DNA from 4 places in the Enterobacter sp. JH25 genome. Region 3 is predicted to be linked to each of the others. Evidence: predicted binding sites of a transcription regulator. Region 3 holds the regulator's gene; each other region holds the start of a gene.

Region 1 (8,165 bases), 1.3 Mb from region 3:
TTCAGCGACGGGATCAGCGCGTCAAAGTCACTGCCCACCCATGTGCATTTCACTTCCATGCGTTTGCACATCTCATTTCCCAGATCGATATCAAACCCCACGAAGTCGCCTTTCGCATCCTTGGAGGAGAATGGCGCGTAGGTTGCGTCTGTACCGATACGAACTGTCTGTGGTAGCGCTGCATAGCTACTTGCTGCTGCACTCAAGCCCACGAGCAAAGACAGAGCCAGAACCGTCTTCTTCATACATTTACCCTCAAGAACCGTGATTTTATTATGGTTTATGTTGTGTGTTGTGTTGCAGGCTGCTCTTGCAGGTCTTATGCCACATTGTCGTCGGGTTAAAACTACGACGTTAAATATGTTAATAAAACGTTGCGATACTGCCTTAATGGTGAAAGATAGCAGGTCTGCCGAACGAACCGGAAAGAGAAAAAGGGAAAAAGCGAATTAAATGTCGAGGATATGATCGCGGTTGCAGTTTTGCCCTGAAACAGGGCAAACAGTCATTTCATGCACCTTGCTTGTGCACAGCTTCACGCCCCTGCCAGCGGGTAAAGAGATCTTCCGGCAGGTCTATATCGAACTGATCCAGCACGCGGTTAACGGTCTGGTTGATGACATCGTCCAGCGTTTGTGGACGATGATAGAACGCGGGGACCGGCGGCATTATCACAGCTCCCAGTTCGGCTGCCTGCGTCATTAAACGCAGATGTCCCAGGTGTAGCGGCGTTTCCCGCACGCAGAGCACCAGAGGACGACGCTCTTTCAGCACCACGTCCGCCGCACGCGTCACCAGCGTGTCGGTATAGCTGTTTACGATACCGGAGAGGGTTTTAATCGAACAGGGCAAAATAACCATGCCGGCCGTTTTAAACGAGCCCGAAGAGATGCTGGCGGCGATATCGCGGGCATCGTGGACAACATCAGCCAGCGCCTGAACGTCGCGCAGAGAGAGATCGGTTTCAAGAGAGAGGGTCTGACGCGCCGCCTGGCTCATCACCAGATGAGTTTCTACGCCTGCAACGTCACGCAGCACCTGTAACAGCCGGACGCCATAAATCGCGCCGCTGGCACCGCTGATCCCTACAATGAGTCGTTTCATGATTTTTGCCCTTGCTGATTTCAGGGCTGACTGTGCAGGATTTTACGGGGAGTTGCAAGTGAGGGCGAGCCCCCTCACTTGCCGGAGCATCAACCTTCGTTGTGCATCTCTAAGCTTTCGAGATCGTTTTGCAGCTGGACGGCTTTCGCATCGTCGTTACGCAGAGAATCAAGGTAGTCGAGATACTGCTGGTCTACGTCTTTTGTCACGTAGATCCCATTGAATACCGAGCATTCGAACTGCTGAATATCCGGGTTCTCGGCGCGCACCGCATCGATCAGATCGTTCAGATCCTGGAAAATCAGGCCGTCGGCCCCGATGATCTGGCGAATCTTATCCACTTCACGGCCATGCGCAATCAGCTCATTAGCGGTTGGCATATCAATGCCATACACGTTCGGGAAGCGAATTTCCGGCGCTGCGGAGGCGAGATATACTTTCTTCGCCCCGGCCTCACGCGCCATCTCGATGATCTGCTCAGACGTCGTGCCGCGCACAATGGAGTCGTCCACCAGCAGCACGTTCTTGTCGCGGAACTCGGCACGGTTAGCGTTCAGCTTACGACGTACGGACTTACGACGCAGCTGCTGGCCCGGCATGATAAAGGTGCGGCCAACGTAGCGGTTTTTCACGAAGCCCTGACGGTACGGCTTGTCCAGAATACGGGCAATTTCCAGCGCGATATCACAGGAGGTTTCAGGGATTGGGATCACGACGTCGATGTCGAGATCGTCCCACTCGCGGGCAATCTTCTCGCCCAGCTTCGTCCCCATGTTGACGCGCGCGCTGTAAACGGAAATTTTGTCGATGAACGAGTCCGGACGCGCGAAGTAAACGTATTCGAACAGGCACGGGTTGCTCACCGGGTTGTCGGCGCACTGGCGGGTAAACAGCTGGCCCTTCTCGGTGATGTAGACCGCTTCGCCTGGCGCGACATCACGCAGGAATTCGAAGCCCAGCGTGTCCAGCGCCACGCTTTCGGAGGCAACCATGTACTCGGAACGGCCATCGCCGAGGTCACGTTTGCCGAGCACCAGCGGGCGAATGCCGTTTGGATCGCGGAAGGCCACCATGCCGTGACCGATAATCATCGCCACGCAAGCGTACGCGCCACGGATCTGGCGATTAGTCGCGGCAACGGCGGCAAAAATGTTGTCTGCTTCCAGCGGATAATGGCGGAAGTTATCCAGCTCGCTGGCAAAGATATTGAGCAGGATTTCAGAATCAGAGGTGGTATTAATGTGGCGACGTTTCTCTTCAAACAGCTTTTTACGCAGCTCGTGGGCATTGGTCAGATTGCCATTGTGGGCAAGCGTGATGCCATACGGGGAGTTAACGTAAAAAGGCTGAGCCTCAGAGGCGCTGGAACTACCAGCAGTAGGATAACGAACGTGACCGATCCCCATATTACCTTGCAGACGCTGCATATGGCGGGCTTCAAACACATCGTTTACCAGGCCGTTCGCCTTGCGTAAACGGAAGCAATTGTTTGCATCAATGGTGATGATACCCGCAGCATCCTGCCCACGGTGCTGAAGCACCGTTAACGCGTCATAAATCGACTGGTTTACCGGCATGAAACCGGCGATACCGACAATACCGCACATTCGTCTTTTCCTCGTTAAGCCACATCTCAGGGTTTATGCCCTGGGCAAGAAACTCGACGAGCTTTGCAGATAGTCAAAGAACCATCTGATGATGAAGCTGAACTCCGGAATGAGCTGCGATTTTTGCCAGTCTTCACTTTTGGAGAACCCGGTAAAGGTATCCAGGAAGAACAGGATCGCGGCCACAATGAGCACGCCTCGCAACGCGCCGAAACAGATGCCGAGCACCCTGTCCGTTCCTGACAGACCGGTTTTCTCGACCAGCTGGCCTATCACGTAATTGACGATAGCGCCGACAATCAGCGTCGCGATAAACAGCACCGCGATGGCGATTCCGTTTCGGACCAGTTCATCTTCAAAGCCCGTGAACCAGACAGACAGGTAAGTGTAGTAATGACTGGCAACAAAGAAAGCACAACCCCAGGTTACCAGCGATAACGCTTCACGAACAAAGCCACGGATCAGGCTAACCAGACAGGAAAAACCAATCACCGCAATGATGGCGTAATCAATCCAGACCATATGTGTCCCACGATTAAACGCCCTGTCATCCAGTTCGGGGCGAATTCTAACAGAAAAAGAAAACGTTTGCGTAGGGATTTCCTTCCCACGCGTAAATAAAAAAGGCGCTGAAAAAATGCTCAACGCCACCGCACCTTTGACGTTTCTGTGAACGTCTGCCCCCCCCTCACCCCGGCCCTCTCCCTCAAGGGAGAGGGAGCAAACCATCCCCTCGCCCCTTTGGGGAGAGGGTTAGGGTGAGGGGGTAATTTCTGTCAATTTGCGCTGTAGTTCATCACCACACCGCTCAGGCCGGAGATTTGCTTCAGCTCGCCAAGCGAACCTTTGAGCTTATCTTTAGACGCATCCGGCCCCACGAGGATACGGGTAATTTTACCCTGTACCGGCGTGGTGGGTGAAGTATAAACACGGTATCCCGCGCCGCGCAGTTTACTCACAATCTCATTGACCTTATCTGCATTTTTCAATGCACCGAGCTGAACGACATAGGCTTTGCCCGTAGGGGCAGCCTCCTGCTGGGTCTGTTTGGCCGGTGGCGGCGTTTCGGTTGCCGCAGCCAGCTGCTCGTCGGCTTTGTCACGCTGCGGTTTAGGCTGCGTTTTCTCTACCGGTTTCGGTTTTTCAACCGGTTTGGGTTGCTCTACCGGTACGGGATCGATTTCAACATTGTTATTCGCGGCCAGACGCGACGGGTCAAGAGACGGCGCGGCTGCATCACCTGCGCGCACCTCTTCCGCTGCGCCTTCAGGCGGCTGGGCTGGCAGCGCCTGCGTTGCCGCTGGCAGCATATCGGGCTCGTCGCGATCGCCCGGTTTGGGTACCAGCGGAATGGCCGCAAATTCATCCTGGTAATGCTTTTTCTGCCCGTCGAGCAATCCCGGGAGAATAATCACCCCGAGCGCGACCAGCACAATGGTTCCTGTTAAACGGTTCTGAAACTTACTCGCCACCGGTTCTCCCCGCGTCCATCACTTCCATGACATGTGCCACCGTGTGGAATGACCCACACACCAGCACGGTATCTTCTGGTTTAGCCTCCGCCATCGCGGCACGCCAGGCCGAAACCACACTGCTGTAGATTTCGCCTTTGCCGAGATGTTCCATCAACTGCTCAGCAGTCGCGCCGCGCGGCCCTTCCAGAGGAGCACAATACCAGCTATCGACCACACTCTCCATGCAGGCCAGCGTGCCGCCGATATCTTTATCATGAAGCATACCGATAACCGCCAGCACGCGCCCGGTTTTTGGTAACGATTTGAGACGTCCTGCGAGGTACGCCGCCGCATGCGGGTTATGTGCAACATCCAGAATCAGACGCGGTGACTCACTCACAATCTGAAAACGTCCCGGCAGCAGTGCGTTCTGAATGCCATCGCGGATTGCCTGCTCGCTCACCGTTAACCCGCTGGCGCGCAGGGCTGCCAGCGCAGTCGCCGCGTTAGGCTGTGGCACCTGCGGCAGCGGCAGATTCTCCAGCACGCCCTGCGCATCGCTGAAGCGCCAGCCGTTGTCCTGCACCTCATACTGCCAGTCCACGCCGCGACGCAGCAGACGAGCACCCTTCTCTTTCGCCACTTCAGCGATGGTATGTGGCATGTCCGGTTCGCCAACCACGGCAGGCTTATCGGCCCGGAAAATACCGGCCTTCTCACGGCCAATGCTTTCGCGGTCGGGCCCCAGCCAGTCGGTGTGATCCAGCGCGATGCTGGTGACGACGGCGACATCCGCATCTACCATATTTGTGGCATCCAGACGTCCACCCAGACCCACTTCCAGGATCACCACGTCCAGTTGCGCCTGCTTAAACAGCCACAGCGCCGACAGGGTGCCGTATTCGAAATAGGTTAATGAGGTATCGCCGCGCGCGGCTTCGATAGCGGCAAACGACGCCGTATGGGCCGATTCGGCCAGCTCGGTGTTTTGCACCCGCACCCGCTCGGTGTAGCGCACCAGATGCGGCGAGCAGTAAACGCCTACCTTATAACCGGCTGCCATCAGGACAGATTCCAGCGTGCGGCAGGTGGTGCCTTTACCGTTAGTGCCGGCCACGGTAAACACGAAAGGCGCAGGTTTCAGCACGTCAAGGCGCGCGGCAACCTGGCTTACGCGCTCAAGGCCCATGTCGATAGTTTTACTGTGCAGGTTTTCCAGATAAGAAAGCCACGCGGCCAGGGGCGACGTGGCTTGAGGAATGCTTTTATTTTCCATGATGCCCGGTTGTCATTAACGGTTTAGAAAGCAAAAGGGCAGCGCCATTTGGCCCTGCCCTTTTCAGTTATCAGGCCTCGGGTTCCTGATCCGGTACCACCACGCCTTCGCGCGGCTCGTCCGGGCTCGGCGACGGCAGATTCATCAGCTTCGCCAGGACGCTTGCCAGTTTGAGGCGCATCTCCGGGCGGCGGACGATCATGTCGATAGCACCCTTCTCAATGAGGAACTCACTGCGCTGGAAGCCCGGCGGCAGTTTCTCACGTACGGTCTGCTCGATAACGCGAGGACCGGCAAAGCCGATCAGCGCTTTTGGCTCAGCGATGTTCAGGTCGCCCAGCATCGCGAAGCTTGCAGAAACGCCGCCCATGGTTGGGTCGGTCAGTACCGAGATGTACGGCAGACCGCGCTCCTGCATTTTCGCCAGCGCGGCAGAGGTTTTCGCCATCTGCATCAGGGACATCAGCGCTTCCTGCATTCGTGCGCCACCGGAGGCGGAGAAGCAGATCAGCGGGCAGTTGTCTTCCAGCGCCTGCTCAACGGCACGCACGAAACGCGCACCAACCACAGAGCCCATTGAGCCGCCCATAAAGGCGAACTCAAACGCGGCGGCAACCACCGGCATCTCATGCAGGGTGCCTTTCATGACGATCAGCGCGTCTTTCTCGCCGGTCTCTTTCTGTGCAGAGGCCAGACGATCTTTGTATTTTTTGGAGTCGCGGAACTTAAGCACATCTTTTGGCTCCAGTTCGCTGCCCAGTTCTACCAGAGAACCTTCGTCCAGCAGGCTATGCAGGCGGTTGCGCGCCGACATACGCATATGGTGGTCACACTTCGGACACACCTCAAGATTGCGTTCCAGCTCTGCGCGATACAGAACCTGGCCGCAGCTATCACACTTCGTCCATACCCCTTCAGGAATGCTCGCTTTACGCGTTGGGGTAATGTTGCTTTTAATTCGTTCAATCCAGCTCATTGATAACCTTTCTGCCTGAACCTGGTCGTATGCCAGTTTTGCTGTAAGAGGCGAATAATGCCATTTTTGCCTCCAACAGACCATGAATGTTGCACATTAAAACATAACAGCCCGAAACTTTGGATAAAAAAGTGGTCGAACCGCCAGCGTGCATTTACTTCGCTTGTTTTGCCGCCGCGCGTTTGTGACGAATAATTTCGATCACACCCGGCAGAACGGAAAGCACAATAATCGCTACAATCAGTAACTTAAGGTTTTCCTGAACCACCGGCAGATCGCCAAACAGGTAGCCCGCATAGGTAAACAGCAGTACCCACAGCAGCGCGCCCACCACGTTGTACATGGCAAAATGACGATAGGACATGTGACCCATTCCCGCCACAAACGGTGCAAATGTGCGCACAATAGGCACAAAACGGGCAAGGATAATGGTTTTACCGCCATGGCGCTCATAGAACGCATGGGTCTTATCTAAATAACTGCGGCGGAAAATCTTCGAGTCCGGATTACTGAACAACCGCTCGCCAAACACCCGCCCGATAGTGTAGTTGACCGCATCACCAATAATCGCGGCGATGATCATCAGGACGACCATCAGGTGGACATTCAGGTCATTCGTTGGCAGTGCGGATAACGCGCCCGCCACGAACAGCAGTGAATCTCCCGGCAGGAACGGCGTAACCACAAGGCCGGTTTCACAGAACAGAATGAGGAACAGAATGGCGTATACCCAGACGCCGTACTGCGCGACCAGCTCCGCCAGGTGAACATCAATGTGCAGGATGAAATCAATCAGAAAACGTATTACGTCCATATTGTCTAAGCCCTAATTGCGCCTTTGTTTAGTCCGCTAAAAACAGCGGGCCCATTGGCGGTTTTGGCAGGTCGAACCGGTCCGGGTAATCCACCGAAACCAGATACAGACCTTCCGCTTTCGCCGTTGCTGCCGCAAGCGTTCTGTCCTTCGCTGCCAGCAGTTCTGCAATCCAGCTCTCCGGCTGGTGTCCGGCGCCCACTTCCATCAGGCTGCCTACAATATTCCGCACCATATGATGTACAAAGGCATTGGCTTTGATATCCACCACCACATACGCGCCATAACGACTGACGTTAATGTGCATGACGTTACGCCACGGCGTACGGGACTGACACTGCACCGCACGAAACGACGTAAAATCATTCTCTCCAATCAGACACTGCGCCGCACGCTGCATACGTTCTGCATCCAGCGGTTCATAAAAATGCGTCACGCCCTGGCTTAACACCGCCGGGCGCAGGCGCTGGTTGTAGATGACATAACGGTAGCGCCGCGCCGTCGCACTGAAACGCGCGTGAAAATCATCCGGCACAGCTTTCACCCAACGCACGGCAATGTCACCAGGCAAATTCGCATTTACACCCAGCGTCCAGGCCGCGTCTTTGCGCACGGCGGTGGTGTCAAAATGCACCACCTGCCCCGTGCCGTGAACGCCGGCATCGGTGCGGCCCGCACAGAAGACGCTTATCGGTTCATTCGCCACCTGAGAGAGCGCTTTCTCCAGCTTCTCCTGGACGCTGCGCACCTCATTCTGCCGCTGCCAGCCATAGTATTTACTGCCATCGTATTCAATGCCGAGGGCAATTCTGTGGACCGGCTTTTGTTCCACATCTGACATCAGTACAGATACTCCTGCACCAGTTTTTCCGCGATTTTGACCGCCATCAGCGCGCCGCCAAAACGCACGTTGTCGGCAACGGACCAGAACTGC
Region 2 (8,165 bases), 320 kb from region 3:
AAGCGGAACAATTAATCAGGTAAATGAAGTAGTTCGGTAAAAATGATTGTCGTAAGTTATGGTGAATATGAGGCGATCTGGCTGAAAGCCGCGTATTCACTGGGATTGGGCGCCTTGACGTAGCAGGCTTTGCCAGTTATGGTGCCCTTCGTGCGCTAAGCATATTGACAATTTCTTTTACCTGTAGACCTGATTATCATGGACAAATTTGACGCTAATCGCCGCAAATTGCTGGCGTTAGGTGGCGTTGCGCTGGGCGCAGCAGCCATCCTTCCGACGCCAGCATTTGCCACCCTCTCGACACCCCGTCCGCGTATTTTAACGCTCAACAATCTGCATACTGGTGAGACGCTTAAAGCGGAATTTTTCGATGGCAGAGGCTATATTCAGGATGAATTAGCACGACTCAACCATTTTTTCCGTGATTTCCGCGCGAACAAAATCAAAGCCATCGACCCTGGATTATTCGATCAGCTTTACCGCTTGCAGGGACTGCTGGGGACCAAAAGGCCGGTGCAACTCATTTCTGGCTATCGCTCTCTGGATACCAACAATGAACTTCGCGCCCACAGCCGTGGGGTAGCGAAAAAAAGCTATCACACCAAAGGGCAGGCGATGGATTTCCATATTGAAGGCGTTTCGTTAGCCAATATTCGCAAAGCGGCGTTATCTATGCGCGCAGGTGGTGTAGGATACTACCCACGTAGCAACTTTGTGCATATTGATACCGGGCCGGTTCGGCACTGGTAATAACGAAACACAGGAGCAGTATGAACTATCGTATTATTCCGGTTACCGCGTTCTCACAGAACTGTTCATTGATCTGGTGTGAACAAACTAAACTGGCCGCGCTTGTTGATCCCGGTGGCGACGCTGAGACAATCAAGCAGGAAGTCGCTGCAAGCGGTGTAACGCTGATGCAGATTTTACTGACCCATGGCCATCTTGACCATGTGGGTGCAGCGGCTGAACTGGCTGAACACTACGGTGTGCCGATTATCGGCCCGGAAAAAGAAGATGAGTTCTGGCTTCAGGGGCTGCCTGCCCAAAGCCGCATGTTTGGTCTGGATGACTGTCAGCCACTGACACCGGACCGCTGGCTGAACGAAGGCGATCGCGTTAACGTAGGGAATGTAACTTTACAGGTGTTGCATTGCCCCGGGCATACGCCTGGCCATATTGTCTTCTTTGATGACGCGTCGCGTCTGCTGATTTCCGGTGACGTGATTTTCAAAGGGGGCGTAGGACGCAGCGATTTCCCACGCGGCGATCACGGTCAGCTGATTCAGTCGATTAAGCAGAAGTTATTACCGTTAGGTGATGATGTGACGTTTATCCCTGGACACGGACCAATGTCAACGCTGGGCGATGAGCGGTTGCATAACCCGTTCCTTCAGGATGAAATGCCTGTCTGGTAAACCCTTTCAATAAAAAAGCCTGCGCGATGCAGGCTTTTTTTATGGGTGCAGGTTACAGCACCGCGACAATGGCTTCGCACAGTGGCGCCATGTTGTCAGGCGTCATACCTGCAACGTTCACGCGGCCAGAGGCAACGGCATAGACGCCAAACTCTTCACGCAGGCGCAGCACCTGCTCTTTGGTCAGGCCGCTGAAGGAGAACATGCCGTTCTGCTTGATGATGAAGCTGAAGTCACGGTCGGCGCCTTTCTCAGCCAGCGTGTTCACAAACAGCAGACGCATGCGTTGAATGCGCTGACGCATATCGTTCAGCTCTTGTTCCCAGATTGCGCGCAGCGCATCGTTGCTCAGGATCGTCGCAACTACAGACGCACCGTGTGCCGGTGGGTTGGAGTAGTTAGCGCGGATCACGGACTTCATCTGGCTGAATGCGCGATCGACAGTTTGATCGTCAGCGGCCACCAGCGTACAGGCGCCGACACGCTCGTTATACAGACCAAAGTTCTTGGAATAGGAGCTTGCGACAATCAGCTCCTGATGGACGGCGGCGAATGCGCGCAGACCTTCAGCATCTTCTTCCAGACCACGGGCAAAGCCCTGGTAAGCGAAGTCGAACAGCGGCAGCCAGCCTTTTTCAACGGACAGCTTAGCCAGCTGTTCCCACTGTTCAAGCGTAGGATCGATACCAGTTGGGTTATGGCAGCAGCCATGGAACAGCACCACATCGCCCGCCTGGGCTTCGCTCAGGCTGGCCAGCAGACCGTCGAAATCCAGCGTGTGGTTTGCCGCGTCATAGTAGGCGTATTCACGGACTTCCAGACCCGCAGAATTAAACACGCTCTTGTGGTTCGGCCAGCTTGGATTGCTTACCCAGACACGCTTCACAGAGGTGTTTTTCGCCAGGAAATCTGCCGCCACGCGCAGTGCGCCGGTACCGCCTGGGGTCTGCGCCGTGCGGGCGCGTTTTTCGCTCACAATGGTGCTGCCTTTGCCGAACAGCAGCTCCTGGGTGCAGCGACCAAATTCAGGGATACCATCAATACCGAGGTAGTTTTTGGTGGTTTCGTTTTCCAGCAGATACTGCTCAGCTTTTTTGACGCTGGTCAGTACCGGAGTTTTGCCGGTTTCATCTTTATATACACCAATACCCAGGTTGATTTTGCCAGGGCGGTCGTCGGCACGAAACAGATCGGCCAGGCCCAGAATTGGGTCGGCAGGAGCGGCAGTAATGTTCTCAAACATGACGAAGTTCCATTGTGATTACAGAAGTGAAATCCGCTATCAGGTTAACGGTAGATTTACAAAATGCCAACCGTTTGCGACGAAAAGCGTGCGGCTTTTCAAAAGTCGCTATTATTTTCTCTCGGGAATAAAAAAACAGGGCCGAAGCCCTGTTCTTTAAGCATATAGCAACGAGGTGTGCTGATTAGAACTGGTAAACCAGACCCAGAGCCACGATGTCGTCGTTGTTGATGCCCAGCTTGTTGTCGTCTTTCAGCTGGTTGATCTGATAGTCAACATAGGTAGACATGTTTTTGTTGAAGTAGTAGGTCGCACCGATATCAACGTAGTTGATGTAGTCTTCGTCACCGATACCTTCTACGTCTTTCGCTTTAGATTTGTAGTAAGCGATGGATGGACGCAGGCCGAAATCGAACTGGTACTGAGCGACAACAGAGAAGTCCTGAGACTTGTTAGCGAAACCACGGCTGCCCAGGCGCGCTGCGTTACGCATTTCGCCATAAATGGCTGCCAGGTAGATGTTGTTCGCGTCGTATTTCAGGCCGGTTGCCCACTGTTCAGCTTTGTCGCCTTCACCCCATTCCAGAGTCTGCTGGTTGTTGGTACGGTCAGCGGCGCCATAAGCACCGACAATGCCGAAGCCTTCGTAGTCATAGCTCAGAGAGGTCGCCCAGCCGTCGCCGTTGGAACGTACCGCGTCATCACGTTCATTTTTGCCCAGGTACTGAACACCAAAGTTCAGACCGTCAACCAGGCCGAAGAAGTTGCTGTTACGGTAAGTCGCCAGACCACCCGTACGGCCTGCGAAGAAGTTATCGCTCGCGCCGGTGTCGCCGCCGAACTCAGGCAGCATATCGGTGATGCCGATTGCGTCATAGACCAGACCGTAGTTACGACCGTAGTCGAAGGAGCCTGCGTCACCAAATTTCAGACCTGCGAATGCCAGACGGGTTTTGTTGCCGTTCTGCGCATCGCCGCCTTCAGAGTTGTTACCCTGGAAGTTGTATTCCCACTGACCGTAGCCAGTCAGCTGATCGTTGATCTGAGTTTCACCTTTGAAGCCCAGACGCGCGTAAGTGTTGTCGCCATCGTTGCCCGCGTAATCAGAGAAGTAATGCAGGCCAACTGCTTTCCCGTAAAGATCTAATTTGTTGCCGTCTTTGTTATAGATTTCAGCAGCGTTTGCTGCACCGGCTACCAGCAGGGCAGGGACTACCACTGCCAGGATATTGCGCTTCATCATTATTTATTACCCTCATTGGTTTTTTTATGACACTCGCCACTGCCGTCAATAAATTCTGTCAATAAATATTTCCGGAACTATTGATGAGAGTTAGGTGTCTTTATGTGTCTGACAGGCATCTATCCATTCATAGAACCGTTTCGCTACACTGAAAGTGCTACAATCTTCAAGATTCAGTTACCAAAAGAAAATATGTGTAACTAAATATGTATTTTTGGGAACTTTGTGAAGCACCTCAAACTTCAGCGCGTTCTGGTGAATTAAACCTCCGCTTTATTCTTATATATATGATTTCCTTATGTTTAATTTAGCTAAAGGTCTTTCGTATAAACAGAAGTTAAACGGCTCATTTTTTCTTATAATCGACAAAAGCCATCCAGATGGCTGTGAATGTGGTTGTTTTTTGTGCTATTACGTAAGGATTGTATTAAGCGCAATAAGAATAGGGTTATTTTTTTGTCTAAGGATATTTCGTGGAAACAAAACGTAACAGGTAGAGGGAATTGCGGGGTTGTGGTTTATAGACGCTTACTTTTGACTGACGAAAACTGACATTGCAGGATAAAATAATGGCCAGCATTTGCTGGCCATTAATGATTTGGTCGGTTAGAAACTTGCGTTACGCGGTGTGCGTGGGAACGGAATCACATCACGTACGTTCTGAACACCTGTTACGTAAGCAATCAGACGTTCGAAGCCCAGGCCAAAGCCAGAGTGCGGAACGGTGCCGTAGCGACGGAGATCGCGATACCAGCTGTAGTCCGCCGGGTTCAGGCCCATCTCCTGCATACGCGCGTCCAGCACATCCAGGCGCTCTTCACGCTGGGAGCCACCGATGATCTCACCGATGCCCGGCGCCAGAACATCCATCGCGGCAACGGTTTTACCATCTTCGTTAAGGCGCATATAGAACGCCTTAATGTCTTTCGGATAGTTTTTCACCACAACCGGTGCTTTGAAGTGCTTCTCTGCCAGATAACGTTCATGCTCGGAGGAGAGATCCACGCCCCAGTAAACCGGGTTTTCGAATTTCTCACCGCATTTTTCCAGGATAGCGACCGCGTCGGTGTAATCCACCTGCGCGAAGTCTGCGGAGACGAAGCGCTCAAGACGGGCGATGGCGTCCTTATCGACACGCTCAGCGAAGAATTTCATGTCGTCTGCGCGTTCTTCGAGAACGGCTTTGAACACGTATTTCAGCATCGCTTCTGCCAGGCCAGCCACGTCATTCAGATCGGCAAAGGCGACTTCCGGCTCCAGCATCCAGAATTCCGCCAGGTGACGGCTGGTGTTAGAGTTTTCCGCACGGAAGGTTGGGCCGAAGGTGTAGATCTTAGACAGCGCACAGGCGTAGGTTTCGCCGTTGAGCTGGCCGGAAACCGTCAGGAAGGCTTCTTTACCAAAGAAGTCTTTGTCGTAATCGACTTTTCCTTCCGGCGTACGTGGCAGGTTTTCCATATCCAGCGTTGAAACGCGGAACATTTCACCTGCGCCTTCGGTATCGGATGCCGTGATCAGCGGAGTAGACACCCAGAAGTAACCCTGCTCGTCAAAGAAGCGATGCAGCGCCTGCGCCAGCGTATGACGCACGCGCGCCACTGCACCAATCAGGTTGGTGCGCGGACGCAGGTGCGCAACTTCACGCAGATATTCGATGCTGTGACGCTTTGCAGCCATCGGATAGGTGTCCGGATCTTCAACCCAGCCGGTCACTTCCACTGAGGTCGCCTGAATTTCGTAGCTCTGACCCTGGCCCGGAGAGGCCACCACAACACCGGTGACGATCACGGAACAGCCGGTTGTCAGGTGCAGAACGCCATCATTGTAATTGGGCAGAGAATTATTAATGACGGCCTGTACAGGATCAAAGCAGGAACCGTCATAGACGGCGAGGAAGGAGATGCCAGCTTTAGAATCTCGGCGAGTACGCACCCATCCGCGCACGGTGACCTCCTGGTCAACGGCGACACGGCCCTGGAGTACGTCGGCTACAGGCACAACGCTCATAATATTCTCTCTGTTAATAGTCGGAAAAAATAAACACTTGTCCGCCCTTATAGGGGGGATATCTATGTTACCTGCCATCCGCTATCAGACAAGTAAATTTCACCGTCTTAAGAGAAGAAATAAGAAATTAATAAGAGAAGGGGAGCCATGAAGGCTCCCCCGAAGCCGTTAACTGGCTTTTTTAACCTGAGGCAGATCGAAGGCTTTACGTAATGCGCGGACAAACGCTTTGTCATGGCAGATGGTTTTGCCAGGGCTGTCGGAGAGCTTCGCGACCGGCTTACCGTTACATTCCACTAGCTTTATGACGATGTTCAGCGGTTTCACCTGGGGGATATCACAGGTTAAGCGCGTACCAATTCCGAAACTCAGGTTCACCCGCGATGAGAAGTGGCGATAAAGGTCGACGGCTTTCGCCAGGTCAAGGTTATCGGAGAAGACCAGCACCTTACTCATGGGATCGATACCCAGTTTTTCGTAATGGGCGATGGCTTTCTCACCCCATTCAACCGGGTCCCCGGAATCATGGCGCAAACCCTGGTAGCGTTCGGCAAACTCAGGGCCAAAGTCGCGCAGGAACGCGTCCATGGTAATGCAGTCGGTAAGGGCAATACCCAGCCGATCCGGGTATTCCTCAAGCCACGCGGCGAGGGCGGCGCGCTGGCTGTTGGCAAGGTCAGGGCTGATCTGCTGGTGCGCCTGGAACCATTCGTGCGCCTGGGTACCCATCGGCGTTAAATCAAGGCGACGCGCCAGATCGTAGTTACTGGTGCCAACGAACCACGGCTCCTGTTGCAGACGTCTGACAATGGCTTCCTGAACCTCGCGAGAGAAGCGGCGGCGCGTGCCAAAGTCCATCAGACGGAAGCGGGACATATCCAGCCCTTCTGTCAGTCTGGAAAACTCAACGAGTTTATTCTCCAGAGCGGCAACCGCCTGCGTTACACCGGTTTCAGGGGAGCGATAGCGGTGGGCCAGCTCGCTGATCACGGCCAGAAGCGGCACTTCCCACATGATCACTTCGCGCCACGGGCCGGTCAGACGAATGTCCAGGTTGCCGTTATCATTGGTGACGGTGACCTGTTCCGGCTTATAGCGGAACTCACGCAGCCAGTTCAGATAGTCCGCTTTAAAGAAAGGCAGGCCTGAAAGCCACTGATATTCGTCATCGGTGAGCGCCAGATGCTGCATGGCATCGACCTGTTCACGAATGGAATCTGCGTAGATACCCAGCAAGTCGTCACCCCGGCAGCGAAATTCCGCCGCAACATGAACATCATGATAGTGGTGAAACACGGCTTGCTGCATATGCAGCTTGTACGCGTCGGTATCCAGCAACGTATGCAGAACCGGAGAAGCGAATTGAGTCATAGGTGCGCTGTAGCATCCTCTCACGGGAGCGTTTAGTACAATAAACAACTCCGGAGTATACCCTGTTTAGTGATTTATTGAACCCCGATCACAACATAAGCACACTTTATGGTCGAGCGCATTTCGTGCCCCGTGTTATAAAAATGTAGCAAAAACGGCGTTGTGCCTGAAAAGATGAACATTCTGCATAGCGCGTTTTACACAACCGGAATATATTGAATCGTTACTCGACAAACGATGCATAAGGTTTTCTATGACACAACAGCCACAAGCTAAATACCGCCACGACTACCGTGCGCCGGATTACCTGATAAGCGATATCGATCTGACCTTCGACCTGGATGCCACAAAAACCGTCGTGACGGCGGTAAGCCAGGTGACGCGCCAGAGCGCGACAGCCGTGCCGCTGCGTCTGGATGGTGAAGACCTGACGCTGGTTTCCCTGCATATTAATGATGAAGCCTGGTCAGACTATAAAGAAGAAGGCAACCAGCTGGTCATCGACAACCTGCCGGAACGCTTTACCCTGCGCATCGTGAATGAAATCAGCCCTGCCGCCAATACCGCGCTGGAAGGGCTTTACCAGTCAGGCGTAGCCCTGTGCACCCAATGTGAAGCCGAAGGGTTCCGCCACATTACCTGGTATCTGGATCGCCCGGACGTCCTGGCGCGCTTTACCACCAAAATTATTGCCGACAAAACGCTGTACCCGTACCTGCTTTCCAACGGCAACCGGATTGGTGAAGGGGAACTGGAGAATGGCCGTCACTGGGTACAGTGGCAGGATCCGTTCCCTAAACCCTGCTACCTGTTTGCGCTGGTGGCGGGCGATTTCGATGTTCTGCGCGACACCTTTAAAACGCGCTCTGGCCGTGAAGTCGCG
Region 3 (8,165 bases):
AAGCCGATAAAGCCCATCACCATGCCCGGCTTGGTTTTTGCCAGCCCTTCACACTGGTTACGAGCCACCTGGAAGAAGAGATAACCGGGCGCGCCCCAGAGCAGGGCGCGCAGATAACCGACTGCTTTATCTGCCAGCGCCGGGTCGATATTATGCATGGCGCGAATAATATACCCGGCGTTCCACAGGACGATCATAATCAGGACGGAGACACCCCCGGCCAGCCAGAAGCCCTGGCGCACCTGATGGGCTACGCGGTCGCGTCGACCGGAGCCGTTAAGCTGCGCGATAACGGGCGTCAGCGCCAGCAGCAGGCCGTGACCAAACAGAATGGCCGGGAGCCAGATTGAGGTTCCGATCGCCACGGCGGCCATATCGGTGGCGCTGTAACCACCGGCCATTACCGTATCCACAAATCCCATTGCGGTTTGGGCTACCTGCGCGACGATCACCGGTATGGCCAGTGCCAATAACTGACGCGCTTCGATCATATACTTCTGCACGTGAACACCTTTGTATTGTAGTTATTTGAGAGACTAAAAAGGCCGCCGTTACTGGCAGCAAGAAGAAAAAACAGAGGGATGCCAGCTATTGTAGCGGGGTTTAACTAATTATCTAGTGAAAAAATCGCCAGAAATTGCGCATCACTGGCAACCTGTTTTTTCAACTGTTATTGTGGTGGGATTATACGGTGTCATCGCCGTTCGGAATGAACAGGAGCTGTAAGCATGTTTACTGGTATTGTGCAGGGCACTGCCAAAGTGGTGTCCATTGATGAAAAACCGAATTTCCGCACTCACGTAGTTGAGCTGCCTGAATATATGCTCGACGGCATTGAAACCGGGGCGTCGATAGCGCATAACGGCTGCTGCCTGACGGTGACCGAAATTAACGGTAACCAGATAAGCTTTGATTTAATGAAAGAGACGCTGCGCATCACTAACCTGGGTGAGCTGGTGGTGGGGGATACCGTCAACGTTGAACGTGCGGCGAAATTCAGCGATGAGATTGGCGGGCATCTGATGTCGGGCCATATTATGACCACCGCAGAAGTGGCGAAAATCGTGACCTCGGAAAATAACCGTCAAATCTGGTTTAAGGTGCAGGATCCGTCATTAATGAAATACATCCTTTATAAAGGATTTATTGGCATCGATGGGATTAGTCTGACCGTCGGTGAAGTGACGCCAACGCGTTTTTGCGTGCATTTAATTCCTGAAACGCTGCAACGTACTACGCTTGGCGCAAAAAAACTGGGGCAGCGCGTAAATATCGAAATTGATCCGCAGACCCAGGCGGTCGTGGATACCGTTGAGCGCGTGCTGGCGGCGAAAGAGGCGGCGATAATAAAGGCCGTGGAAGAAGAATAAAAAATAACCCCGGGTAACCGGGGTTATTTTTCAGCGGGCCACGCGCAGGCCGTGCTCAATCCCACGACTAAACACCACCTGCCACAGCTGTATATCCCGCGCGCGGAACGCACCCGCGCAGGCATTCAGATAATAGCTAAACATCCGTTTGAATCGTTCCGAATAGTTGTCGGCGATTTCAGGCCATGCAGCCTGGAAACGTTCATGCCAGGCCATCAGCGTGGTGTCGTAATCTGCGCCGAAGTTATGCCAGTCTTCCACAATAAAATGCGGTTCGCTGGCGTTCGCAATCTGGCGAACAGAGGGTAAACAACCATTCGGGAAGATATATTTGTTGATCCAGGGATCCACATTGTTATCGGTGCGTTTAGAGCCGATGGTGTGTAGCAGGAAAATTCCGTCAGGCTTCAGGTTATGGTCGGCGACGTCGAAATAAGTCTTGTAGTTCTTTGGCCCCACGTGCTCGAACATACCCACGGAAACAATCCGATCGAACTGCTCATTCAGGTCGCGGTAATCCTGAAGCCGAATATCGACATCCAGACCCAGACACCGTTCCTGTGCCATCTTCTGCTGTTCAGCTGAAATCGTGACGCCGACTACGCTGACACCGTAATGTTTCGCCATAAACCAGGCAAGGCCGCCCCAACCACAGCCGATGTCCAGCACGCGCATGCCGGGCTGCAACTGCAACTTATCGCAAATCAGCTGTAGCTTATCCTGCTGCGCCTCTTCCAGGGTTGTCGCTTTTTTCCAGTATCCGCAGGAATACTGCATTAACGGGTCGAGCATACGGCTGAAAAGATCGTTGCCCAGGTCATAATGCTCTTTACCGACGATCCACGCGCGCTTTTTACTTTGCAGATTGAACAGGCGGGCGGAAGCGATACGTAACGTATCTTTGAAATGACGAGGGAGCTGATTTTCAAGACCGGCGCGTAAAACGCTGGAGAAGAACATATCCAGCCGCTCACACTCCCACCAGCCGTCCATATAGCTTTCACCCAGCCCTAACGATCCCTCCTGTAACACGCGTTTGAAAAAATCGGGATGTTTAATCTGGGGGTCGGAGGGGGATGAGCCATTAATCGTAATGCCCGCACGTCCCAACAGTTCACTGACGATCCGGGACCAGTTATCGTCCGGAACGCTGACTTCTTCTATACACGATGAACTCATAGCTTCTCCATCACCTTGCTGTGATCAGAACCTTAAAACAGCGTAGACGCTTTTTTGGTTTGTGAGAAATCTCACGGTAAATGCCCGCGAGGCTAATATCCGACGTAGAACAGAGGAAGGGAGATAACCCTTGCCGAAATGCCTTCCATGGTAAAACGGGAGCGCTCCGGCTCCCGTTAACACTTAATATTTATCGTATTTAATCGAACCAAATTCAGTATAGGCCGCAAAATTTGGTGATTCAACAGAAAATTGTTAGCAACCTAATCACTGGTTTTTAACATAGTTTCCCGCGTAATCAGGCGTGCGACGTTTCTGTCTGCGCGTTTTCACTCTGCTCGCGATGGGCGGAGGACTGCATGCGATAACCCAATCCTGCCAGCACAACGGTGACCAGCATCACGCTGGTGGTGGTGAGCAGCGGGGTTGCAATCAATGCAGAGACCACGAGACTTGCCAGGAAGCACAGGCCAAGTTGCAGGGTATTTTGCAGCGCGGCAGCGCGGCCTGTCGCCTGCGGGAATGGACGCAGCGCCTGGGCTACAACAATAGGGTAAATGGCCCCGTTAGCGATCGCCATGACGCAGAACGGAATCAAAATTTCTACAAGCCCGGCGCCGGGAATAAAGCCGACAGCCCAGGTCGCAATCACGCTTAGCGCATACAGCACCAGCAGCCAGGGCAGCATCTGCTGGCCTTCCCATTTTTGCAGCGCGGCGCGACAGCCATAGCCACCCACCAGGAAGGCGATGGTCTGTGGTACATAGCTCAGGCCGATAGCCGCCGGGCTGTAGCCCATGTCATGCAAAATGAACGGCGAACCGGTCAGCCAGGCAAAGAAGCTGGCAGAGCAGGCAGCATAAATCAGCACGTTACCGCGATAGGCTTTCGACCGCAGTAAAGAGGTAAAGGTGATGGGCTTCGCGTCCGGATGCGTCTCTTTTTTATGCGCAGGTTTAAGCCCGAACGCGGGCAGCATCAGGACCAGCGTGATCGCAAAGAGCGTGGCGAAAATGGCCTGCCAGTCGAAATGCGCCAGGATCCAGCTGCCCAGCAGCGGAGCGAGCGCCGGAGACAGGCCGACCAGCGGCATGATGGTGGCGAAAATGCGGTTAGTGCGTGAGGCGGGGTAGTAATCGGTCACCAGCGCCTGCCAGGTGACCGCTGCGGCACAGACGCCGACCGCCTGAATGAAGCGCAACACCAGTAACCAGGCGGCATCGCGGACCCACAGCATGCCCAGACAGCCTACGGCAAAAATCGCCAGTCCCAGCAACAGAACGGGCTTACGGCCAAAACGATCAGAGAGCGGTCCCCAGAGTAGTTGCGCAAAAGCAAAACCTGCAAGGAATAAACTCAAACTGGCGCTGATGGCGGCGGCAGGAGTTTGCAAATCTTCCTGCATCGCGGCGAAGGCGGGCAGATACATGTCGGTCGCCAAAAAGCCCAGCACGCTTAAGCCGCCGAGCCAGACTAAAAATCCTTTACTGGGTTGCACTTTTTTTCTCCTGAGGAGGCAGGTGTACGTTGGCGCAGAGTGTAGGGAGTGCAAAGCGGCTTGTGAAACGCTAATATTTGGTGGGTGCATTCAAAAAATTTGCAGGCTAAAGATGTGGTCAGATTATTCCCTTGAAGTGGTTGATGCCGTGGCGCGTAACGGCAGCTTTACCGGTGCCGCCCAGGAGTTGCACCGCGTTCCCTCGGCTATCAGCTATACGGTGCGCCAGCTGGAAGCGTGGCTGGCAGTCCCGCTGTTCGAGCGGCGTCATCGCGACGTGGAGCTCACGCCTGCCGGCGCGTGGTTTTTGAAGGAAGGTCGGTCTGTTATCAAAAAAATGCAGATCACCCGTGAGCAGTGCCAGCAGATCGCCAACGGCTGGCGCGGGCATCTCGCTATCGCGGTGGATAACATCGTTAAGCCGGAGCGGACCCGGCAGATGATCGTCGATTTCTATCGTCATTTTTCCGACGTCGAACTGCGTGTGTCGCAGGAAGTGTTCAACGGCGTATGGGATGCGCTGGCGGACGGCAGGGCGGAGATGGCGATTGGTGCAACCCAGGCGATCCCGGTTGGCGGGCGCTACGCGTTTCGCGACATGGGCATGCTGAGCTGGACCTGCGTGGTCGCGCGCGATCACCCGCTGGCGGCGCTGGACGGGCCGCTGAGTGATGACACCTTACGCAACTGGCCCTCGCTGGTGCTGGAAGATACCTCCCGCTCGCTGCCCAAGCGCATTACCTGGCTGCTGGATAATCAGCGCCGCGTGGTTGCGCCGGACTGGGAGTCGTCAGCCACCTGTCTGAGCGCGGGGCTGTGCGTTGGCATGGTGCCGGTGCATTTTGCGCGCCCGCGCATCGACGCGGGAGAGTGGGTGGCTCTGACGCTGGAAAACCCTTTCCCGGATGCTGCATGCTGTCTGACGTGGCAGCAAAACGACGTCTCGCCCGCCATGGCCTGGCTGCTGGATTATCTGGGAGACAGCGAAACGCTGAACCGGGAGTGGTTGCGGGGACCAGCGTAGCTGGCCCCGTAGAGATTAACGTCGGTAGTCGCGGAACGGACCGTCGGCAACGGAACGGCGTTCAATCAGGCGCGGGTGGACTTCAATGGACTGGGACTGTTCTCGCTTGTTGACGATCCTGTCCATCAGCATATTGAAGGCCGTTTCACCCAGCGAATCTTTCGGCTGGTGAATGGTGGTCAGCGCCGGGGTAAAGAAACGGGCGTTGCGCACGTTGTCATAGCCGATCACCGAGATGTCCTGCGGAACGCGCAGGCCGAGTTCATCCGCCGCGCAGAGCGCGCCCATTGCCATGATATCGCCGCCGCAGAACACAGCGGTAGGGCGATGCGGCTGGGAGACGATCTGCTGCATGGCGCGATAGCCCGACTCCGGCTCGAAATCGCCCTGGACAATCCAGTTTTCTGGCACGGTAATCAGCGCCTCTTCCATCGCTTTCATGAAACCGGCCAGACGGCCAGCACCGGTGTTACGCTCCAGCGGGCCCGGGATCACGCCAATTTCACGATGCCCGCGTTCTACCAGATAACGCCCGGCCATGTAGCCGCCTTCAAAGGCGTTATCAATAACAGAGTCGGTGAAGTCTGCGCGCGCCTCGCCCCAGTCCATCACTACCATCGGAATGTGGCGATACTCTTCCAGCATGGAAAGCACCGACTCAGGGTATTCAGAACACATGACCAGCAGGCCGTCGACGCGCTTTTGCGCCATCATCGACAGGTAAGCGCGCTGTTTTTCAATGTTGTTCCACGCGTTGCCCAGAATCAGGGTATAGCCTTTCTGAAAGCAGTTTTTTTCAACGGCTTCGATGATTTCAGCAAAGTAAGCCGCTTCACTGCTGGTGGCCAGCAGGCCAATCGATTTGGTGTGATTAACCTTCAGGCTACGGGCGACCGCACTTGGCGAGTAGTGCAGTTCTTTGATTGCCGCCCAAACGGCATTACGCGTCTCTTCTGCGACGAAACGCGTTTTGTTAATAACATGTGATACGGTTGTAGTGGAAACGTTTGCGCGTTTTGCTACGTCTTTAATTGTTGCCATTAAATGTCACTCCAGACCATATCCTAAGCTCCTGAAAAAATTGAAGGTAAACGTTTGCCTTCTCTCACCCTTATTACGCAAACATGAGTTGCGACACGCCGGGAAAACGACACAGGACGTCAGGAGGGGGTCAGTGGCCGGTACGCTAATAAATTTAGCGTGGAATTTTGTCCTATCTTGATGAAAAGGGGAAGAGGTAAAGTGGATATCCGTTTAAATCCTGGAAGATTTTTGACCTGAACTGTGTAAAAATGAGCAAGCTCACTTTTCGTAGGGTGAATAAAAGGAGAAAAATTGATGAGTACCGATCTGAAGTTTTCGCTGTTTACCACCATTGTTGTTCTTGCCCTGATTGTTGCGGGTGGTTTAACCGCTGCGCTGCACTGATTTAGGTGGAGGGAGAGTCTTCTCCCTCCCTTGCCGCTATTGTTACCTCTCCGGCAAAAATCTTTTGCCAAAATGTTAACTTCTCATTTTTTGTGATTGATGTCATGCTTTTGCCTTCTTAGTCTGTGCCGGGTAACGGCACGGTATCCGGAGTCTTTTCATGAAAATCAATTTTCCCCTGCTGGCCCTGGCGATTGGCGCCTTTGGGATTGGCACCACTGAATTCTCCCCGATGGGGTTATTGCCTGTTATCGCCCGGGGTGTGGACGTCTCTATCCCTGCGGCCGGTATGTTGATTAGCGCCTATGCGATCGGCGTGATGGTGGGCGCACCGCTGATGACGCTGCTGCTTTCGCACCGCGCGCGACGCAATGCGCTGATTTTCCTGATGGCAATTTTTACTCTCGGAAATGTGCTTTCCGCGATTTCGCCGGATTACACCACGCTGATGCTTTCCCGTATTCTGACCAGCCTGAACCACGGCGCTTTCTTCGGGCTGGGCTCGGTTGTTGCCGCAAGCGTAGTGCCAAAACATAAGCAGGCCAGCGCGGTAGCCACTATGTTTATGGGCCTCACCATCGCTAATATCGGCGGCGTTCCCGCTGCCACCTGGCTCGGAGAAGCCATCGGCTGGCGTATGTCTTTCCTCGCAACCGCCGGACTGGGCGTGGTCGCGATGGTCGCGCTGTTCTTCTCGCTGCCGAAAGGAAGTGCGGGAGAACGTCCGGAAGTACGTAAAGAGCTGGCGGTGCTGATGCGTCCTCAGGTGTTGTCCGCGCTGCTCACCACGGTGCTGGGGGCAGGGGCGATGTTTACGCTCTACACCTATATCTCCCCGGTGCTGCACGACATTACCCACGCAACGCCACTCTTTGTTACCGCGATGCTGGTGCTAATTGGTGTCGGGTTCTCGATTGGCAACTATCTCGGCGGGAAATTTGCCGACCGCTCCGTCAGCGGGACGCTGAAAGGTTTTTTAACTCTGCTCATTGTCATCATGGTGGCGATCCCGTGGCTGGCACGTAACGAAGTGGGTGCCGCGATTGCCATGGTGGTGTGGGGCGCCGCAACCTTTGCCGTGGTGCCGCCGTTGCAGATGCGCGTGATGCGTGTTGCGCATGAGGCGCCGGGGCTCTCATCATCCGTGAATATCGGTGCGTTTAACCTGGGAAATGCGCTGGGAGCCGCAGCGGGTGGGGCGGTGATTTCGGGTGGTTTGGGTTACAGCTTTGTGCCGGTGATGGGGGCGATCATTGCCGCACTCGGCTTGCTGCTGGTGTTGATGTCCGGGCGTAAACAGCCAGAAGCGGTGTGTACGGCGGAATAAATAAAAACGCAGAAGGGTTGCCCCTTCTGCGTGTCCCTTATGCGGCGAAGTTCTTCGCAACAAATTCCCAGTTAACCAGTGCCCAGAAATGTTCCAGGTAGTTCGGGCGCGCATTACGGTAATCAATGTAATAGGCGTGTTCCCATACGTCCACGGTCATCAGCGGCGTTGCGCTGGTGGTCAGAGGGGTACCCGCATTAGAAGTGGAAACGATAGCCAGTTTGCCATCAGCCTCTTTTACCAGCCAGGTCCAGCCGGAGCCAAAGTTTTTAACGGCTGCGTCAGTAAATTTCGCTTTGAAATCCGCGAAACTGCCGAACGCGGCGTTAATCGCTGCGG
Region 4 (8,165 bases), 1.4 Mb from region 3:
GCTGGGGTATGAGCTGAGCGGGCTGATGACCCAGGATGAACCGCTGCGCGCCGCGTTGACGCAGGCAGGAAAACGGAGCGGTGACGAGGTGTGGTCTCTGCCGCTGGACGCACGGCTGAAAAAGCAGACCGACAGCGCGATTGCCGATCTGTGCAACACACCGACTAACAATGCGGCGATAAGCGCCTCGGCGGCGTGGCTGCTGCATCACTTCTGTCCGCCGGCGATCCCATGGGCACATCTGGATATCAGCGGGACGGCGCTGTGGCGTGAGAACGGCAGAAGCATGGCGTCGGGAAGACCGATTCCGCTGCTGGTTGAGCACCTGATGGGGGATCTTTAGCCCGGTGGCGCTGCGCTTACCGGGCCTACAGGTGCCATATGTAGGCCGGGTAAGGCGCAGCCGCCACCCGGCATAACTACAGCTTAAGAATATCTTTCACAAACGGAATGGTCAGCTTGCGCTGGGCGGTGATGGAGGCGCGATCGAGCTGATCGAGCGTATCAAAGAGCGTGCGCATCTCCCGATCCAGACGCTTGAGCAGGAAGCGCCCTACGTCTTCCGGTAGTTCAAATCCGCGCAGTCTGGCGCGCAACTGAAGTGCCTGGAGTTTGTCTTCATCCGACAGCGGTTGCAGCTTGTAGATTTGCCCCCAGTCCAGACGAGACGCCAGATCCGGCAGCCCCAGATTGAGCTGACGCGGCGGACGATCGCCGGTGATCAGCAGCCGGGTTTTGCCCGACTCCAGAATGCGGTTGTAGAGGTTAAAGATCGCCATTTCCCACGGCTCGTCTCCCGCCACGCATTCAATATTATCGATGCAGACCAGGGAGAGATGTTCCATGCCCTCCAGCACTTCAGGCACAAACCAGGTGCGTTTATCCAGCGGCACATAGCCTACCGCGTCACCGCGCGCCGAAAGTTCCGCACAGGCGGCATGCAGCAGGTGGCTGCGTCCCGCGCCTTCGCGTGACCAGATATAGATGTATCCGCTGTGTTCCTGGCGCAGCACGTTTTGCAGTGCAGCCAGTAAAGAGGGGTTATCACCCGGCCAGAAACTCGCGAAAGTTTCGTCGTCAGGGAGATAAAGTGGCAGAGAGAGCTGTGCCGGTCCGTTCAGAAATACCTCAACCAGAGATCTTACATAAAATCGGAATGGAGTTTAACACGGAACCAGCAAGGAGAGAACCGGGCGGATCGTCCGCCCGGTTAAAGGATCAATGTGGTGCTTTTTCGCTATCGTCAGCGTCCAGGATTTCTTCTTCCGGACGAATGACCGAGATCAGCTTGAAAATCAGGCTCAGGCCCACGCCGACGATGGTCGCCAGCGCCATACCCTTCAGCTCTGCCGCGCCGATGTGCACCTTCGCGCCGCTCACGCCGATGATCAGGATAACGGAGGTCAGGATCAGGTTCTGCGCCTTGCTGTAATCCACTTTGGATTCAATCAGCACGCGAATACCGGACGCACCGATCACCCCGTACAGCAGCAGGGAAACGCCGCCCATCACCGGAACCGGGATAATCTGGATCGCCGCCGCCAGTTTGCCGACGCAGGAGAGCAGAATAGCGATGATCGCCGCGCCGCCGATAACCCAGGTGCTGTAGACGCGGGTGATCGCCATTACGCCGATGTTCTCCCCGTAAGTGGTGTTAGGCGTGGAGCCGAAGAAACCGGAGATGATGGTGGAGAAACCGTTGGCAAACATGGAGCGATGCAGGCCCGGGTCGCGGATCAGGTCACGCTTCACGATGTTCGCCGTCACCACCAGGTGGCCAACGTGCTCAGCAATCACCACCAGTGCAGCAGGCAGAATGGTGAAGATAGCAAACCATTCGAAGCGTGGGGTGTAGAAGGTCGGCAGCGCGAACCAGTGTGCCTCGGCAATCGGTGTGGTATCCACAACGCCCATCACGAAGGAGAGCGCGTAACCCGCCAGCACGCCGATCAGGATCGGGATAATCGCCATAAAGCCGCGGAACAGGACGGAACCGAAAACCGTCACGCCCAGCGTCACCAGCGAAATAATAATGGTTTTAGAATCCGGTGACTGACCGTCCGCAGGCAGCAGCCCAGCCATGTTCGCCGCGACACCCGCCAGTTCCAGGCCGATGACGGCAACGATTGCCCCCATTGCCGCAGGCGGGAACATCACGTCCAGCCAGCCGGTACCCGCTTTCTTCACGATGAAGGAGACCAGGCAAAACAGCACGCCGCACATGATAAAGCCGCCCAGCGCGACCTCGTAACCCAGCGGCAGCAACAGCAGTACCGGGGAGATAAACGCGAAGCTCGACCCGAGATAGGCCGGGATTTTGCCTTTACAGATGAAGAGGTAAAGCAGCGTACCGATGCCGTTAAACAGCAGCACGGTAGCCGGGTTAATGTGAAACAGGATTGGCACCAGCACGGTTGCGCCAAACATGGCGAACAGGTGCTGCAAACTAAGCGGGATTGTCTGTAAAAGCGGCGGTCTTTCACTCACCCCGATAGCACGGCGCGTCATAGTGTTTTCCTCTGAGTGTCATTGTTGGTTTTTATTCAAAAAAAAGCCGACTATCAAAGTCGGCTTCTTTATCGTTATTCGATTATTTAGTCCCAAAAATCTTATCGCCGGCATCGCCGAGCCCCGGGATAATGTACCCGTGCTCGTTCAGTCCCTGGTCGACAGACGCGGTATAGAGTTCAACGTCCGGGTGCGCTTTTTCCAGCGCCGCGATACCTTCCGGCGCCGCGACCAGCACCAGCACTTTGATGCTGCTGCAGCCTGCTTGTTTCAGCAGGTCAATGGTGGCGATCATCGAACCACCGGTCGCCAGCATCGGGTCAACTACCAGCGCCATACGCTCATCAATGTTAGAGACCAGCTTCTGGAAGTATGGGACCGGCTCAAGCGTCTCTTCGTTACGGTAGATACCTACCACGCTGATACGCGCGCTTGGGACGTGCTCCAGCACGCCTTCCATCATGCCCAGACCCGCACGCAGGATTGGCACCACGGTAATTTTTTTACCTTTGATCTGCTCAACCTGTACCGGGCCGTTCCAGCCTTCGATGGTCACTTTTTCCGTTTCCAGATCAGAGGTCGCTTCGTAGGTCAGCAGGCTACCCACTTCAGAAGCCAGTTCGCGAAAACGCTTCGTGCTGATGTCATGCTCACGCATCAGGCCCAACTTGTGTTTAACGAGTGGGTGTTTCACTTCCACAATCTTCATTCTCTTTCTCCTCTGAGGTGGCATCCGCAAAAAAATCGCGGGATTATACCGCTTTTTTCGGATTGCACCATACCCATGTTGCTTGATGTACATCAATCAAAAACAAAAAAGCCGGAGGCTGGGCTCCGGTTTGGGTGCGGGGTCTTGCCCGGTGGCGCTGCGCTTACGCGGGCCTACGTGTAGTGTAGGTCGGGTAAGCGTTAGCGCCACCCGACAATTACAGGTTATCGCCGTTGCTCGCAATCACCTGCTTATACCAGTCGAACGATTTCTTCTTGCTGCGGTTCAGCGTGCCGTTACCTTCGTTATCTTTATCGACAAAGATAAAACCGTAGCGTTTCTTCATTTCGCCAGTGCCGGCAGAGACCAGGTCGATACAGCCCCACGGGGTATAGCCCATCAGATCCACGCCGTCTTCCACCACCGCTTTTTTCATCTCGCGGATGTGGGCGGAAAGGTAGTCGATGCGGTACTGGTCGTTCACCGTGCCGTCGCTCTCCAGCACGTCGATCGCGCCAAAGCCGTTTTCCACAATAAACAGCGGCAGCTGATAGTGACCCCAGAACCAATTCAGAGAGTAGCGCAGCCCGACAGGATCGATCTGCCAGCCCCAGTCCGATTTCTGCACGTACGGGTTAGAAACCAGGCTCTTGCTCTCGTCATAATCCAGCGTCGGATTATCCGCCGTCGCTTTGGTGGCGAACGACATGTAGTAGCTGAACCCGATGTAATCCACGCAGCCCTGCGTCAGCGCCACTTTATCTTCTTCGGTGATATCCAGCGCGAAGCCGCGACGTTCAAAGTAGTTGAGCAGATGCTGCGGATACTTGCCGCGCACGTGAACGTCGGTGAACCAGTAGCGGCGATGCATGGCGTTCATCGCCATCATCATGTCGTCCGGGGCACAGGTCAGCGGATAGATGGGGCACATGGCAATCATGCAGCCGATATGCAGTGACGGGTTGATCTCACGCCCCGCTTTCACCGCCAGGGCGCTGGCCACCAGCTCATAGTGCGCCGCCTGGAACATCACCGGCTCGCGATCTTCTCCCGGCGCATATTTCAGCCCGGAGTTGGTAAACGGCGCAAAGTCTTCGTGAAAGTTGGCCTGGTTATTGATCTCGTTAAAGGTCATCCAGTACTTCACTTTGTGCTGATAGCGCTCAAAAACGACCTTCGCGAAGCGGACAAAGAAGTCGATCAGCTTACGGTTACGCCAGCCGCCGTATTCCGTTACGAGGTGGAAAGGCATCTCGAAGTGGGAAAGCGTGATCACCGGCTCGATGCCGTGCTTCAGGCACTCGTCGAAAAGATCGTCATAGAATTTGAGTCCCGCTTCGTTCGGCTCCAGCTCGTCGCCTTTCGGGAAGATACGCGTCCAGGCAATGGAGGTGCGGAAGCATTTGAACCCCATCTCGGCAAAGAGTTTGATGTCTTCTTTATAGCGGTGGTAAAAGTCGATGGCTTCGTGGTTTGGGTAATTTTTCCCCTCCAGCACGCCGTTGGTGATTTCACGCGGTACCCCGTGGGCGCCTGCCGTCATGACATCGGCAACGCTCACGCCCTTGCCGCCCTCTTTCCAGCCGCCTTCAAGCTGGTGCGCCGCAACGGCCCCACCCCACAGAAAACCTGCTTTAAATCCTGACATTCGCTTTCCCTCATTCTGCGTTATTTTCTGCAAAAACAGTTACAGAAACCGGTTTCATTTTGATGATGTGCAAAGGGGATAGCCGTTGCAAGCAGATCGCCGAAACCGGTTTCATTTTCGTGAACGGAGTCAAGTTTGTTGCCCTGGACAGTCCGCACAGAAAAAAAGATCCTCGCGCCGAGAATAGGCTCGCAAACGTTTGCCTGGACTGTTAGAATTGCGCCGATTTTTCTTACTAGCTATGCAATCGCGTGGGGATTTAAGCCGTGACCAACAAAACTTCTCTCAGCTACAAAGATGCCGGTGTTGATATTGACGCAGGTAATGCGCTGGTTGACCGAATCAAAGGTGTGGTGAAAAAAACCCGCCGCCCGGAAGTGATGGGTGGCCTGGGTGGATTCGGCGCACTGTGCGCGCTGCCGCAAAAATATCGTGAACCTGTGCTGGTCTCGGGTACGGATGGTGTCGGTACAAAACTGCGCCTGGCGATGGATCTTAAGCGTCACGATACGATTGGTATTGATCTGGTGGCGATGTGCGTCAACGACCTGGTGGTACAGGGCGCTGAGCCGCTGTTCTTCCTGGATTACTACGCGACCGGCAAGCTGGATGTGGATACCGCAGCCAGCGTCATTAACGGTATCGCCGAAGGCTGTCTGCAATCCGGCTGTGCGCTGGTCGGCGGTGAAACCGCTGAAATGCCAGGCATGTATCACGGTGAAGATTATGACGTCGCAGGCTTCTGCGTCGGTGTGGTAGAAAAATCAGAAATTATCGACGGCAGCAAAGTGGCTGACGGCGATGTGCTGGTTGCGCTGGCCTCCAGCGGTCCGCACTCCAACGGCTACTCTCTGGTGCGTAAGATCCTCGAAGTGAGCGGTTGCGACCCGCTGACCACCGAGCTGGACGGCAAACCGCTGGCCGATCACCTGCTGGCCCCGACCCGTATCTACGTCAAAAACGTGCTGGAGCTGATTGAGAACGTTGAGGTGCACGCCATCGCTCACCTTACCGGCGGCGGCTTCTGGGAAAACATTCCGCGCGTGCTGCCGGACAATACCCAGGCGGTGATCGACGCCTCCTCATGGCAGTGGCCGCCCGTCTTCAACTGGCTGCAATCCGCAGGCAACGTGAGCGAGCATGAAATGTATCGCACCTTTAACTGCGGCGTGGGCATGGTTATCGCCCTGCCAGCCAGCGAAGCGGATAAAGCGGTTAAACTGCTGACAGAAAAAGGTGAAAACGCGTGGAAAATCGGTACGATTAAAGCTTCCGATTCCGAACAGCGTGTGGTCATTGAATGAAAAACATCGTGGTGCTCATTTCCGGCAACGGAAGCAATTTGCAGGCAATTATAGACGCCTGCAAACAGAAGAAAATCAATGGCACCATTCGGGCAGTATTCAGCAACAAGGCCGATGCGTTCGGCCTTGAGCGCGCGCGGGAAGCGAACATTCCTGCGCACGCGCTGGAAGCCAGCCAGTTCGCCGGGCGTGAAGCCTTTGACCGTGAGCTGGTGCAGGAGATTGACGCCTACGCGCCTGACGTGGTGGTGCTGGCGGGCTACATGCGTATCCTGAGCCCGTCCTTCGTCGCGCATTACAACGGACGTTTGCTGAATATCCACCCTTCTCTTCTGCCGAAATATCCTGGCCTGCATACCCATCGTCAGGTGCTGGAGAACGGCGATGAGGAGCATGGTACCTCCGTGCATTTCGTTACCGACGAGCTGGACGGCGGTCCGGTCATTTTGCAGGCAAAAGTACCGGTCTTTGACGGTGACAACGAAGACGACGTGACGGAACGTGTACAGGCTCAGGAACACGCCATTTATCCGCTGGTGGTAAGCTGGTTTGTTGACGGCCGTCTTGAGATGCGCGACGGTGCCGCCTGGCTGGACGGCGTGAAGTTACCCCCGCAGGGTCATGCGGCTGAAGAGTAGTTTGTTCTGTCGGGTGGCGCTGCGCTTACCCGACCTACATATTGCATTACCCGATATTCCCTTCTCCAACCCCCTAAAATCCCCAACAAAAAAAATAACTGTCATACTTTTCTGGCACTGTTGGACATATCGTGGAAATGCTCGCCATAATAAGGACGAGACGGATTTACCACGTCCTGTGATTGAACTGGAGTGTGAGCTGTAATGGGTCAGGAAAAGTTATATATCGAGAAAGAGCTAAGCTGGTTAGCATTCAACGAACGTGTACTTCAGGAAGCGGCCGATAAAAGCAACCCGCTGATTGAGCGTATGCGTTTTTTAGGCATCTATTCCAACAATCTGGATGAGTTCTACAAGGTTCGCTTCGCCGAACTGAAACGCCGAATCATCATCAGCGAAGAACAGGGCTTAAACTCCCACTCGCGGCATCTGCTTGGAAAAATCCAGTCTCGCGTCATGAAAGCCGATCAGGAATTTGATGGCCTCTATAACGAGCTGCTGCTGGAAATGGCACGCAACCAAATCTTCCTGATCAACGAACGCCAGCTCTCCGCGAATCAGCAAAACTGGCTGCGCCACTATTTCAAACACTATCTGCGCCAGCATATCACCCCGATTCTGATCAACCGTGAAACCGATCTGGTGCAGTTCCTGAAAGATGATTACACCTATCTGGCGGTAGAAATCATTCGTGGTGAGACCATTAACTACGCGCTGCTGGAAATACCGTCTGATAAAGTCCCGCGCTTTGTAAATCTGCCGCCGGAAACCCCGCGCCGACGTAAGCCGATGATCCTGCTGGATAACATTCTGCGCTACTGTCTGGACGATATCTTCAAAGGTTTCTTCGATTACGACGCGCTCAACGCCTACTCGATGAAGATGACCCGTGACGCCGAGTACGATCTGGTGCATGAGATGGAGGCCAGCCTGATGGAGCTGATGTCTTCCAGCCTCAAGCAGCGCCTGACGGCAGAGCCGGTGCGTTTTGTCTATCAGCGCGATATGCCGGACGCGATGGTGGAGATGCTGCGCGATAAGCTGACCATCTCCCGCTACGACTCCATAATCCCCGGTGGGCGTTACCACAACTTTAAAGATTTCATTGGCTTCCCGAACGTCGGCAAAGCCAATCTGGTAAACAAACCGCTGCCGCGCCTGCGCCATATCTGGTTCGATAAATTCCGCAACGGGTTCGATGCCATCCGCGAGCGGGATGTGCTGCTCTACTATCCGTATCACACCTTTGAACACGTGCTGGAATTGCTGCGTCAGGCCTCGTTCGATCCGAACGTGCTGGCGATTAAAATCAACATTTATCGCGTGGCGAAAGATTCCCGCATCATCGATGCGATGAT

What was found. Region 3 encodes PurR, which represses purine synthesis genes. Its sites were predicted from a motif close to CANGCAAACGTTTGCNTG; they were not measured.
Region 1: the regulator PurR is predicted to act here: its motif matches at 3,289-3,306, upstream of cvpA (colicin V production protein).
Region 2: the regulator PurR is predicted to act here: its motif matches at 2,725-2,742, upstream of L2Y28_RS07430 (amino acid aminotransferase).
Region 4: the regulator PurR is predicted to act here: its motif matches at 5,054-5,071, upstream of purM (phosphoribosylformylglycinamidine cyclo-ligase).

What each region holds. Positions count from the first base shown of each region.
Region 1 is NZ_CP091319.1:3,196,896-3,205,060, forward strand. Features, by position in the region: gene argT (lysine/arginine/ornithine ABC transporter substrate-binding protein ArgT) at 1-245, opposite strand, end outside; gene L2Y28_RS15360 (UbiX family flavin prenyltransferase) at 511-1,104, opposite strand; gene purF (amidophosphoribosyltransferase) at 1,194-2,711, opposite strand; gene cvpA (colicin V production protein) at 2,745-3,233, opposite strand; gene dedD (cell division protein DedD) at 3,488-4,183, opposite strand; gene folC (bifunctional tetrahydrofolate synthase/dihydrofolate synthase) at 4,173-5,441, opposite strand; gene accD (acetyl-CoA carboxylase, carboxyltransferase subunit beta) at 5,512-6,417, opposite strand; gene L2Y28_RS15390 (DedA family protein) at 6,572-7,231, opposite strand; gene truA (tRNA pseudouridine(38-40) synthase TruA) at 7,260-8,072, opposite strand; gene L2Y28_RS15400 (aspartate-semialdehyde dehydrogenase) at 8,072-8,165, opposite strand, start outside.
Region 2 is NZ_CP091319.1:1,577,740-1,585,904, forward strand. Features, by position in the region: gene ldtD (L,D-transpeptidase) at 1-23, shown strand, start outside; gene L2Y28_RS07420 (YcbK family protein) at 199-750, shown strand; gene L2Y28_RS07425 (MBL fold metallo-hydrolase) at 771-1,418, shown strand; gene L2Y28_RS07430 (amino acid aminotransferase) at 1,471-2,661, opposite strand; gene ompF (porin OmpF) at 2,846-3,904, opposite strand; gene asnS (asparagine--tRNA ligase) at 4,511-5,911, opposite strand; gene pncB (nicotinate phosphoribosyltransferase) at 6,080-7,282, opposite strand; gene pepN (aminopeptidase N) at 7,536-8,165, shown strand, end outside.
Region 3 is NZ_CP091319.1:1,894,519-1,902,683, forward strand. Features, by position in the region: gene mdtK (MdtK family multidrug efflux MATE transporter) at 1-503, opposite strand, end outside; gene L2Y28_RS09050 (riboflavin synthase) at 729-1,370, shown strand; gene cfa (cyclopropane fatty acyl phospholipid synthase) at 1,401-2,549, opposite strand; gene punC (purine nucleoside transporter PunC) at 2,848-4,047, opposite strand; gene punR (DNA-binding transcriptional activator PunR) at 4,160-5,071, shown strand; gene purR (HTH-type transcriptional repressor PurR) at 5,087-6,112, opposite strand; gene L2Y28_RS09075 (YnhF family membrane protein) at 6,410-6,499, shown strand; gene L2Y28_RS09080 (MFS transporter) at 6,660-7,826, shown strand; gene sodB (superoxide dismutase [Fe]) at 7,864-8,165, opposite strand, start outside.
Region 4 is NZ_CP091319.1:3,300,550-3,308,714, forward strand. Features, by position in the region: gene L2Y28_RS15860 (M17 family metallopeptidase) at 1-343, shown strand, start outside; gene L2Y28_RS15865 (DnaA inactivator Hda) at 420-1,121, opposite strand; gene uraA (uracil permease) at 1,219-2,508, opposite strand; gene upp (uracil phosphoribosyltransferase) at 2,591-3,217, opposite strand; gene L2Y28_RS15880 (6-phospho-beta-glucosidase) at 3,435-4,865, opposite strand; gene purM (phosphoribosylformylglycinamidine cyclo-ligase) at 5,132-6,169, shown strand; gene purN (phosphoribosylglycinamide formyltransferase) at 6,166-6,807, shown strand; gene ppk1 (polyphosphate kinase 1) at 7,012-8,165, shown strand, end outside.